One region of the Paenibacillus sp. FSL H7-0350 genome, then DNA from elsewhere that is predicted to be linked to it. Evidence: predicted binding sites of a transcription regulator. Region 1 holds the regulator's gene; each other region holds the start of a gene.
The links. The regulator Rex, encoded in region 1, represses fermentation and respiration genes when NADH is low (regulators of the CRP and FNR family bind a similar motif). The targets are predictions, from matches to a motif close to TTGTGAAATATTTCACAA.
Positions count from the first base shown of each region.

Region 2: a site for Rex is predicted at 1,502-1,519, ahead of pflB (formate C-acetyltransferase). Genes of this name have one in related genera too.
Region 3: a site for Rex is predicted at 2,420-2,437, ahead of NYE24_RS29440 (flavocytochrome c). Genes of this name have one in related genera too.

Region 1 covers NZ_CP151972.1:1,742,427-1,746,628, reverse strand. The annotation lists gene dinG (ATP-dependent DNA helicase DinG) at 1-1,801, shown strand, start outside; gene NYE24_RS08150 (redox-sensing transcriptional repressor Rex) at 1,940-2,590, shown strand; gene NYE24_RS08145 (amidohydrolase) at 2,580-3,881, shown strand; gene NYE24_RS08140 (DUF5590 domain-containing protein) at 3,911-4,202, shown strand, end outside.
Region 2 covers NZ_CP151972.1:1,983,328-1,987,529, reverse strand. The annotation lists gene adhE (bifunctional acetaldehyde-CoA/alcohol dehydrogenase) at 1-1,346, shown strand, start outside; gene pflB (formate C-acetyltransferase) at 1,608-3,869, shown strand; gene pflA (pyruvate formate-lyase-activating protein) at 3,990-4,202, shown strand, end outside.
Region 3 covers NZ_CP151972.1:6,557,809-6,562,010, forward strand. The annotation lists gene NYE24_RS29425 (DUF4291 domain-containing protein) at 76-702, shown strand; gene NYE24_RS29430 (response regulator) at 969-1,688, shown strand; gene NYE24_RS29435 (hypothetical protein) at 1,816-2,274, opposite strand; gene NYE24_RS29440 (flavocytochrome c) at 2,459-3,889, shown strand; gene NYE24_RS29445 (FMN-binding protein) at 3,916-4,202, shown strand, end outside.

The DNA.
Region 1 (4,202 bases):
GTGTCTGCGCAAGTTCGAACATAGAATGAATAAAAAGGACTTTACGAGTCCAAGAGAAGAAGCGCTCACCGCTGCGCAAATGCTTGTCTGGCTGACCCAGACGACGACCGGCGATGATGAGGAGCTTAACTTAAGCGGACGGGGCGGCGATTTCTGGGAGACTGTAGCCAGTGATACCGACTCCTGCCTGGGACGGGCTTGTCCCTGGTTTCGCAAATGCTATTACCACCGGGCCAAGCATGAAGCCGGGATCTCTGATGTGGTGGTCACCAATCACTCCAAGCTGTTCGCAGATGTCAAAGCCGGGCATCAGCTACTTCCGGCTTACGATCATCTTGTGATTGATGAAGCCCATCATCTGGAAGATATTGCCGGCAAGCATCTTGGCATGCAGATGAAATATTTCACATTCGCCCATACCCTCACCCGCCTCTATAAGGATAGCCGGAGCGGGCAGCTGCCTGCCCTCCGCCAGAGTCTGCAGTCTTCGGGCAGTGAGCAGGCTTCCGAATGGAGCGGCGTGATCGACCGGATCTATCCCGATCTGCTGACGGTGAAGGAATCTTGGGATGCGCTCAGCGACCGGCTCTTCAGCCTGCTGCCCGAGCGCAGCGATGCCGGAGCCGGTGAAGCAGGCCAACTGGTGGCCCGCCTGCAGCCGGGCAAGAAGCCGAAGGATTGGGAGGAGTTGGCGGCCCTTGAGAATACGCTGAACCTCAGTCTGAGCGATATCATCCGCAAGGGTGACAAGATGCTCAGTGAGATGCGTGACACGGACAGCCAATCCTCCTCGGACAGTCTTGTGACCGATATCGGCGGGTTATTTAAGGATCTGGCATCCATTAGAGAGCAGATCCGCTTCTTCATGAGCCTGAACGATGAGAATATCGTGTATTGGCTGGAGGGAAGCGGTAATTATAAAGGCAAGTCGCTGCAAATGTATGCCGTTCCTGTAGATGTCAGTACCCAGCTCAGGGAGCTGTTCTTCGACAAGAAGAAGAGTATTGTCCTGACCTCGGCCACCTTATCCGTGGATAAGTCCTTCCAGTTCATGATCGATAACCTGGGCCTTGGTGAAGCTGCGGAGCAGGGGCGTCTGATGACAGCGCTGCTTCCGTCGCCGTTTAAATACCGGGAGCAGGCTCTGCTGGTCATTCCCCGCGACTTCCCGAGCGTCAAGGGAAGTATAGGGGATGCCCGTTTTGTGGACACGCTTGTTCATTCCCTCGCCGAGACTGCTGTAACTACACGAGGGCGAATGCTGGTGCTGTTCACCTCCTACAAGATGCTGCGCCAGGTCTATGACCCGCTGAAGGAGGCGCTTGCCTCCCAGGATATCGCGGTGCTCGGACAAGGTGTGGAGGGCGGCAGCCGGAGCAAGCTGATCCGCCGCTTCCAGGACAGCCCGGCTTCGGTCCTGCTCGGTACCAGCAGTTTCTGGGAAGGGGTAGATATTCCGGGAGAAGCATTGACCTGCCTGGCGATTGTCAGACTGCCGTTCCAGCCGCCGAATCACCCGCTGGCAGAAGCGAAGTCGGAGCTGCTTCAGGCACAGAAGAAGAACCCGTTCATGAAGCTGTCCGTGCCGCAGGCAGTCATCCGCTTCAAGCAGGGCTTCGGGCGGCTGGTCCGCACGGCGCAGGACCGGGGCATCGTAATTGTGTACGATACTAGAGTAATTGAATCGCATTACGGAAAGTACTTCCTGTATTCACTCCCCGGTCCCAAGATGGAGCATATGCTCACCGAGCAGATGGTCCCGAGAATTGCCGAATGGCTGGAAGACGGCGGGGTTTCCTAATTCATCTGCTATTGCTATTATTAATAAGTCATGATTAACCTGAAGATCCGTTCCCGCCCTGTCCTGCCGATCCGGCAGGCGGGGGGCACGGTTGCTATAATTGAACGGGTATAACACAACTATTAAGGAGGAGAATACATGAAATCGGATAAAATATCGGAGGCCGTCGTGCGCAGGCTCCCAGTGTACCTGCGTTTCCTGAACGATCTCCAAAAACGTGAAATCTCCACAGTCTCTTCTCAGGAGCTGGGCCAGAAGCTTGATCTGAATCCCGCCCAGATCCGTAAGGATTTGGCTTACTTCGGTGATTTTGGCAGGAAGGGTATCGGCTACGATGTATCCTATCTAATTGAGAAGATTCGCCATATCCTGAAGCTTGACCAGCAAATTAATGTTGCACTGGTTGGAGCCGGTAATCTCGGTCATGCCTTGTCTAACTACAACGCTTACTTGAAGGATACGATGAAGATTACTGCGATCTTCGATGCCTACCCGCCGAAGGTGGGCCAGCAGATCAACTCGCTGGTTGTGCAGCCGATGGAGGAGTTAAGCAGCACAATCCGCTCGCAGGGCATCCGCATCGGGATTATTACCGTACCTGACAGCGAAGCCCAGAATGTAGCTGATATTCTTGTGGACTCCGGCATTGAGGCGATTCTGAACTTCGCACCGGTTATTCTCAGGACGCCTGCCAATATCCGGATTCATGCCGCAGATTTCACCACAGATCTGCAGAGCCTGGCCTATTATTTGCATGATGGAAAGGATGAGGCAGAAGATGAGCAGTAAGATCACGATAATCAAGAACGGGCACTTCCTGGTTCCGGGCAGCGACAAGCCGGTTCTAAGCGGGTATATGACCCTGGAGAATGATCTGATTACTTACATAGGTGAAGCTGAGCCGGTAGTGGAGGATGGCGCTCAGGTCGTAGACGGCAGCCGTCTGCTGTTCATGCCGGGTCTGGTCAATACCCATGGGCATACGGCCATGTCACTGCTGCGCGGATACGGCGACGATATGGTGCTTCAGACTTGGCTGCAGGAGAAGATGTGGCCGATGGAAGAGAAATTCACTGGTGATGATGTATATTGGGGAACCTCGTTGTCCGTACTGGAAATGCTGAAGGGCGGCACAACCACCTTCCTCGATATGTATGATCATATGGACCGGGTAGCGGAAGTAACGGAGCAGTCCGGTATTCGTGCGGTGCTGATGCGCGGCGTAATTGGGCTGTGCCCGGAAGAGGTACAGCAAGCAAAGCTCGCTGAGGCGGTTGCTTTTGCCCGTAACTGGCACTGCAAGGCTGACGGCAGAATTACAACTATGCTCTCACCGCACGCTCCGTACACCTGTCCTCCAGAGTTTTTCATGAAGTTTGTGCAGGCTGCCCATGATCTGGACCTGCCGATGCATACCCATATGTCCGAGACGCGCCATGAAGTGGAGCAGAACGTTGCTGACTACGGCCTTCGTCCGGTCGCACATCTGGAGAAGCTGGGGATGTTCACCCGTCCTTCGCTCATTGCCCACGGGGTTCATCTGAACGATGAAGAGATCGGGATTCTGGCCAGCTATAACGTTGGCGTGTCGCATAACCCCGGCAGTAACCTGAAGCTGGCCAGCGGGGTTGCACGTGTTCCTGAGCTGCTGCGAGCCGGGGTTAAGGTCTCCCTGGGTACAGACGGCGCGGCAAGCAACAACAATCTGGATATGTTCGAAGAGATGAGGCTGGCGGCTCTGATCCACAAGGGCGTAAGCGGTGATCCTACAGCGGTACCGGCTCCTGAAGCGCTACTGATGGCCACGGAATACGGGGCGCAGTCTATTTTCCTAAGCGGGGTAGGCCGGCTTGCAGCAGGAATGAAGGCCGACTTCATCGCGCTTGATATTGACCAGCCGCATTTGCTGCCGCATACCGATCTGCTCTCCCATGCCGTCTATTCGGCAAGTGCCAAGGATGTGGAGCATGTATGGGTGAACGGCCAGCAGGTTGTGAAGCATGGACAATGCCTGACACTGGATGAAGAAGCTATCCGCCGCAAAGCACAGGAGACGTTCGAGAGCCTGCTTAAACGGTAATTCAGGAGAACGGGAAAGGAAGCAGCGTTGTGAAGAAGAAGAGGAGAAAATGGATCTGGCTGGGGCTTACCGTGGTGCTGCTCCTTCTGTTCGGATTAAGCCAGTTCTATGCCTACATTATGAAGGACCAGTGGAACGAGCGGAATGAGGCCAAGGAGCTGGCCCGGACGCGTGCCGGACTAACGGAGGTAACCAAGGCTCAGAAATCCGTCTGGAATGAGAATGAGATCTACTGGGTGCTAACCGGCAAAAATGAAGCCGGGATCGATCTGATGGTGTGGGTCCGTTTCACCTTGGAGGGCAAGCCTGCCGGAGGCGACA
Region 2 (4,202 bases), 240 kb from region 1:
TGACACTGGGCTGCGGATCTTACGGACGCAACTCGGTATCGCAGAACGTGACTGCCATCAATCTGATCAACGTGAAAAGGGTGAACCGTCGTACCGTGAATATGCAATGGTTTAAAGTACCTGACAAGATTTACTTCGAGAAGGGGTCCACTCAGTACCTGGCCAAAATGCCTGATATTACACGCGTAGCTATTATCACTGACCCTATGATGGTGAAGCTCGGATATGTTGAAAGAGTTGAGCATTATCTGCGTCAACGTCAGACTCCTGTAGCCATCGAAGTGTTCTCTGAAGTTGAACCAGATCCATCGACAACTACTGTAGAAAAAGGTGCGGCAATGATGAACAGATTCCAGCCGGACTGCATCATCGCACTCGGCGGCGGTTCCCCTATGGATGCTGCCAAAGGAATGTGGCTGTTCTATGAACATCCGGATGCAGACTTCAACGGCCTGAAGCAGAAGTTCATGGATATCCGCAAACGGGTATACAAATTCCCTAAGCTCGGCAACAAAGCGAAATTCGTTGCGATTCCTACAACTTCCGGTACAGGTTCCGAAGTAACCTCGTTCGCAGTTATCACAGATAAGACAACGGGTAATAATACTAAGTATCCGCTGGCTGACTATGAGCTGACTCCAGACGTAGCTATTATCGATCCTGAGTTTGTATACAGCTTGCCAAGAACAGCAGTTGCCGATACAGGTATGGACGTATTGACACATGCAATCGAAGCTTATGTATCTGTAATGGCCAGTGACTATTCCGATGGTCTGGCAATCAAAGCTATTCAGCTGGTATTCCAGTGGCTGGAGAAATCCGCACTGCAAGGCGACAAACTGGCCCGTGAGAAAATGCACAACGCATCGACACTTGCCGGTATGGCCTTTGCCAATGCATTCCTGGGGATTAACCACAGCTTGGCGCACAAATGGGGCGGACAGTACCACACCGCGCATGGCCGCACCAATGCAATCCTGATGCCGCATGTTATCCGTTACAATGCCAAGAAGCCTACGAAGTTCGCTTCGTTCCCTAAATATTCGCACTTTGTAGCTGACGAACGGTATGCTGAAATTGCCCGTATTCTGGGATTGCCAGCACGCACTACCGAAGAAGGCGTAACCAGCCTGATCAATGCGATCCGCGACATGAACAAAAAACTTGGCATCGAAGAATCCTTCTCGGCTCTTGGTTTCGATCCTAAGGACTTCGAATCCCGTGTAGACTATCTGGCTGACCGTGCATTTGAAGACCAATGTACAACTGCCAACCCTAAAATGCCGCTGGTATCCGAGCTTGCTGATGTTTACCGCAACGCATTCTACGGCAAATTCGATAATTAATTAACGGTTGCCTGACAAAGAATAAGGTTAAAGGTTAATATGGGACTGGATGGAAGTGACAAATATCACCGAAAGAGTGATATTTGTCACAGTCCTTTTTCAGAAAATAAACTAAAATGTTTATATAAACAACGGTCCCGGTTATGAAGATGCGATTGTGAATTTTATAACAACCATAGCTCATGGGATCACGAGACACGGGATTAACCTTCAAGCCCGCGATCTCTACAAATATACTAAATATAAATGGAGGGATTTAGCATGTCGGTGATTGAAAAAGAAGTACAAGAGGTTAAGTCTGGCTGGAGAAATTTCACAAAAGGCACATGGTCCAAGAAAGTTGACGTTAATAACTTTATTGCCAAGAACATCAAGCCTTATGAAGGAAATGAAGATTTCCTCGTAGGTCCTACCAGCAATACTACTGAACTGTGGAAGATTATCTCCCAGCTGAGTAAGGAAGAAAGAGAAAGAGGCGGCGTATGGGACGTTTCCCTCGATACTGTCTCCACTATCACTTCCCATGCTCCTGGTTACATTGACAAGGACAAGGAACAGATTGTCGGCGTTCAGACTGATGCGCCTTTCAGACGTTCCATCCAACCGTTCGGCGGTATCAAGATGATGATCGATGCTACTAAGGCTTACGGCTTCGAGCTTCCGCAGAATATCGTTGACATGTTCACGAACATCCGCAAAACGCATAACCAAGGCGTATTTGATGCATATACACCAGATATGAGAGCTGTGCGTAAATCCGGCGTAATCACAGGTCTTCCTGATGCTTATGGCCGCGGACGTATCATCGGCGACTATCGCCGTATTGCTCTGTATGGTATTGATTTCCTGATTAAAGACAAGAAGCAGCAACTGGCTGAACTCGAAGTAGACTCCATGACAGAAGATGTTATCCGTCTGCGTGAAGAGCTGTCCGAGCAAATGCGTGCTCTGGGCGAACTGAAACAAATGGCTGCAGCTCATGGTATGGACATCTCCAAACCGGCTGTCAACTTCAAAGAAGCTACACAATGGGTATACTTCGGTTATCTGGCAGCTGTTAAAGAACAGAATGGTGCGGCAATGTCCTTGGGACGCGTATCTTCCTTCCTTGACATCTATGTTCAACGCGACGTTGAAGAAGGTACTCTGACTGAAGAGCAAGCACAAGAAATCGTTGACCATTTCGTAATGAAGCTGCGTATTGTGAAATTCCTGCGTACGCCTGACTATAACGACCTGTTCTCCGGTGACCCTACTTGGGTGACAGAATCCATCGGTGGTATGGCCGAAGACGGTACAACTCGCGTAACCAAGAACAGCTTCCGCTTCCTGCATACCCTGTACAATCTGGGACCAGCACCAGAACCAAACCTGACTGTACTGTGGTCCGAGAAGCTTCCTGAAGGCTTCAAAAAATATTGTGCCAAGGTATCTATTGAAACCAGCGCCATCCAATATGAGAACGATGATGTAATGCGTCCATACTGGGGTGAAGATTATGCAATTGCCTGCTGCGTATCCCCAATGCGTATCGGTAAGCAAATGCAGTTCTTCGGTGCCCGTGCCAACCTGGCTAAGGCTCTGCTGTATGCAATCAATGGTGGTAAAGATGAGAAATCCGGTGCTCAGGTAGGTCCTGAATATCCTGCGATCACTTCTGAATATCTGGATTACAACGAAGTAATGAAACGCTTCAAACCAATGATGGAATGGCTCGCTAAGACTTATGTCAACACGCTGAACATCATTCACTATATGCATGACAAATATTCCTACGAACGTATCGAAATGGCGCTGCATGACCGCGACATTCTGCGTACGATGGCTTGCGGTATCGCCGGACTGTCCGTTGCTGCTGACTCCCTGAGTGCAATCAAATACGCTAAGGTTAAGCCAATCCGTAACGAAGAAGGCATTGCTATCGACTTTGAAACTGAGGGTGAATTCCCTTGCTACGGTAACAACGACGACGCTGTTGACGGCATCGCAGTTGAACTGGTTGAAACCTTCATGTCGATGATCCGCAAAAACAAAACGTATCGTGACGCTGTGCCGACTCAATCGGTACTGACTATCACTTCGAACGTTGTATATGGTAAAAAGACTGGTACTACTCCTGACGGACGTAAAAAAGGCGAACCATTCGCTCCTGGTGCTAACCCAATGCACGGACGCGACAAGAAGGGTGCCCTGGCATCCCTGAACTCTGTTGCCAAACTTCCTTACTCCGATGCACAGGATGGTATCTCGAATACCTTCTCTATCGTTCCTAAGGCACTGGGTAAAGACGAAGATTCCCGTAAGTCCAACCTGGTCTTCATGATGGACGGATACTTCCACAATAACGCTCAGCACTTGAACGTTAACGTATTTAACCGTGAGCAGCTGCTCGACGCTATGGATCACCCAGAGAACTATCCACAGTTGACCATTCGCGTATCCGGCTATGCTGTTAACTTCATCAAGCTGACCCGTGAACAACAGATGGATGTTATCAACCGTACATTCCACGATTCCATGTAAGATGCATTCTTGTTCTACAAGAACTGAAATGAATTAAGAGCTGCCGCCCTTGCAAGAGGGCGGTACACTCTTGTCTGAAAGTGGTTAAAATTTTAAGTTTTTTTGAAAGGATGACATCTCATGCTTAAAGGACATATCCACTCTTTGGAAACGTTTGGTACGGTGGATGGCCCGGGTATCCGCTTCGTGCTTTTTATGCAGGGCTGCCTGCTCAAGTGTCAGTATTGCCACAACCCGGATACATGGGAATTGAATGAAGGCAAGGAAATGACCGTCGAGGAAGTGCTGGCGGAAATTGAGCCTTACCTGAATTATTATAAATCGTCCGGCGGC
Region 3 (4,202 bases), 2.7 Mb from region 1:
AGTTAGACTGAATAGCAGACTCAGAATATACTGATAGGAGCAGCATTAGAAAAAAGTTCGGAGGCAACCATCTAAATGACAACTGTGCGAAAACAACTGGAGCGGACGACAGATGCAGAAGAGAGAATAATCATGGCCCATTACAATGATCAAACGGTCAGAGTCTACCAAGCATATAATCATAAAATTGCAGATGAGGTATCAGAGTTTGGGCAATTCGGGCCTTCTTTCAAGATAGATAGAATGACCTGGATCAAGCCTTCTTTCTTATGGATGATGTACCGGTCAGGGTGGGCGACCAAAACGGATCAGGAGCGGATATTGGCGATTGATATTACCAGAGAGGGCTTCAATCATATTTTGTCTCAGGTGGTGCTGTCCTCATATGATCCTGACTTGTATGCTTCCCAAGAGGAGTGGCAGACGAAGTTACAAGCTTCCCAAGTGAGATGCCAATGGGACCCGGATAGAGATATCCATGGGAACAAATTGCCGCGAAGAGCCATTCAGTTAGGTCTCAGGGGCGATATGGTGCATAAATTCATCTACGAATGCATAGTAGAAATCACTGATATTACTGAGTTTGTAATCGATACCAGAGAGGCGATACAATCCGGGAAGTTCAGCACGGGGGTGTTGCCGAAGGAGACCCCGTATCCTGTGGAGAATTCTATTCAAAGAACTTTAGGGATACTTATGTGAAAATGATTTACCTTCAATCCCTATCAATTGAACTTGGGAATTTAAGTTAAGGGAAAGTGGCGGAGGGGAATTTTGGAACTGTAGGAGCGGTAGCGACCGCCTTTGTCTGCGGATTTCAACCGTTATAACGGTATAAAATCATGAAATCTGCAGAAGGGCAGCGGCCGGAAGTCCAAAACTTCTCTGGAGTCACTGATAATCCCAAAACATAAAATTCATTAGTTCAATCTATATAGCTGTAATTGCACAAAAGACAAGGAGAACCCATGAACATTAGAGTGTTGATCGTAGAGGATGACCCGATGGTGGCGAAGTTTAACCGGCATTATCTGGAGCAGGTTGCGGGCTTTGAGTATGCGGGCTGGGCGGCGACAGGGGATGAGGCGATGACTATGCTGGAGAAGGAGCAGGTAGATCTGGTGCTGCTGGATATTTATATGCCGCGTGTCAGCGGGCTGCAGCTGCTCTCTGCTCTGCGGGAGCAGGGGAGCAAGGTGGATATCATTGTGATCTCCGCCGCCAGCGACAATGCCAGCATCCGCAAGGCACTGCAGAACGGGGCCGTGGATTATTTGATCAAGCCGTTCGAGTTTGCCCGGTTTCAGGCGGCCTTGTCGGCGTATCGTGAAGATTATAAGCTGATGCACAAGGAGCATCTCAGCCAGGAGCAGCTGGATAAGCTGCTGCGGCATTCGCTCGGGACGGAAGAGGAGCAGTCCGCTGCCTTGCCGCTGCCCAAGGGACTTGCCGAAGGCACACTGGATAGCATCTGGAGCACGATTAACCGGCTGGAGAGCCGGGTGTTCTCCACCGAGGATATCAGCAGCCATGCGCCCATCTCGCGGATCTCGGTCCGCAAATATCTGGCTTTTCTGACGGAGGCAGGCATTCTGGAGATGGAGCTTAGCTACGGGGCAGTAGGCAGGCCGGTGTATATGTATAAGGTGAGACCTGAAGGGCATGAACTTATCCGTAAATATCTATAGGCTTTCTCTATAAAATAAAACGGAGTCACGGTGTCCCGAGGCTGCCTCAGGCGTTCCATGACTCCATATAGCCTTCACATTAGCTGTGAAGGTTATTAAGCTATGCCATACATAAACGTGCGCAGAATCAATCGAAGGCCTGCTGCAGAGCCAGCGGACTGAACTCGTTAATGATTTTGTAGGCTACCAGGTGCGGGTTGTTCATGTCATTGTCGTAGATAATCATGTGATGCTTGCCCTTCAAAATAATGTCGAACCGCTGCTTCCGGTCGGCCTGCACGATGGTCATGTAATAGCTGTACTTGTTGTCAGTGTTGACATTGCGGGCGGATTTCATCAGGCGGACACCAGAGAAATCATCGTAGATCCGCTTAATCGCTTCCGGCTCGGTGAGCACAACATCCTTCTGTTCACCGGGAACAGAAGACAGGCGGGTAATTTCCAGTGCAGCGATATCTTCCAGACGGATGGTTCGGGCAACTACTCTTTTGAATGAAGTATAGCGGCTTGCGGTGTAGCTCATCAGGGAGACACCGGCTGCTGCCAGAACAGCACCGGCCAGCCAATATTTTTCGCTTTTTTCCATAGTTTCTGCTCCTCCTAGTGATACGGTTGTATAAGCTCCAATTATAAATCTATAACCACATTCAAGCAAATTCACTACCTTTATTTACTTTATCATTTCTTTAATTACTAAATATTCTAGTGAGGGCTCCTTCAGGTTATGATGATTGTGAAAATATGCACAATGACAATTGGAGGAGAACAGTATGAATAGAAAGAGATGGGGAAGTCTGCTGGGCAAAGGGTTGCTGCTGGCAAGTCTGGTGGTATTGCCTGCATGTAACAGCACCAAAGGGGAGTCTACGGACATCGTAATTATCGGCGGCGGCGGCGCGGGAATGACTGCTGCCATTGAAGCGCATAATCAGGGAGCTAAGGTGATACTGATCGAAAAAATGCCTATGCTTGGAGGCAATACCGTCCGTGCGGAAGGCGGATTGAATGCGGCAGGAACACCTTATCAGGCAGCGGCTGGCATCAAGGACAGTCCGGAGCTGCATTTCGAGGATACCATGAAGGGCGGCAAGAACCTTAACAACCCGGATCTGGTCAGAACGCTTACGAACGGTGCGGCGGCTTCGGTGGAGTGGCTGAAGGAGAATGGAGCCGAGCTGTCTGAAGTGGGACGCGCAGGCGGGGCAAGCGTGAACCGGATTCACCGTCCGGCAGGCGGGGAAGCGGCAGGGAATTTCATCGTAGTCGCGCTGAAGAAGAAGCTGGAGGAGTACAAGATTGATGTGCGCCTGCGGACGACTGCTGATGAGATCGTTAAGAACAAGGACGGCGTGGTTACCGGGGTGAAGGTGACGGACAAGGATGGCAAGCAGTACACGATTAGTGCGAATTCCGTTATCCTGGCGGCTGGTGGTTTTGGAGCCAACATGGACATGATCAAAGGGTACCAGCCGAAGCTGGAAGGGTTCTCCACGACTAACCACCCGGGCGCAACCGGCGATGGTACAACGATGGCAGAGAAGATCGGCGCCAAGCTGGTAGACATGAAGGAGATTCAGATTCATCCGACCACCATTCCGAATCAAGGCGTGCTGATCACGGAAGGGGTACGCGGAGACGGTGCAATTCTGGTCAATAGCGAAGGCAAGCGATTCACGAATGAACTGCTGACCCGCGATGTCGTGTCCCAGAATATTCTGGCCCAGTCCGGCAAAGTAGCTTACCTGATCTTCAATGATGAGCTGCGTGCGAACCTGAAGGCAACCGAGGTTTACTTTGGAATGGATCTGGTCAAAGAAGCGGCAACTCCTGAAGAATTGGCGGCACAGATTGGTGTAGACGGCAAAGCACTGGCAGATACACTGAATACGTATAATGGCTTCGTTGCTTCCGGTAAGGATACAGAGTTTGAACGGCCGGATCTTGAACTGTCTTTTGAAAAAGGTAAATATTATGCAATTCAGGTAACACCGGGAATCCACCATACCATGGGCGGAGTAGCGATTAACACTCAGGCACAGGTGCTGGATACCAAGGATCAGGTCATTGCCGGACTGTATGCTGCGGGCGAAGTAACCGGCGGGGTACACGGCGCCAACCGTCTGGGCGGGAATGCACTGGCAGACATCACCACCTTCGGCCGGATTGCAGCGGATGAAGCTGTGAAGGCACTTAAGAAATAGAAACTTTCCAGAAGGAGGAATTACTCATGCACAAGTGGACAAAAACGTTGCTGTTCTCTGCCCTTGCGGCTGCAACAGTACTTACGGCAGGATGCTCTTCATCTTCCGGCAAGTATGTAGACGGGACGTATGATGGAACAGGTAAAGGGGTCAAGAGTGATATTAAAGTGGCGGTAGAAATCAAGGATGAGAAGATCGGCGCCATTACCGTAGAGGAGCACAAGGAGACGCAGGCGATGATCGATGCGGCAGTGGAGAATACCATTCCTGAAATTATTGAAAAGCAAACCACAGAAGGCGTAGACGCCCTCTC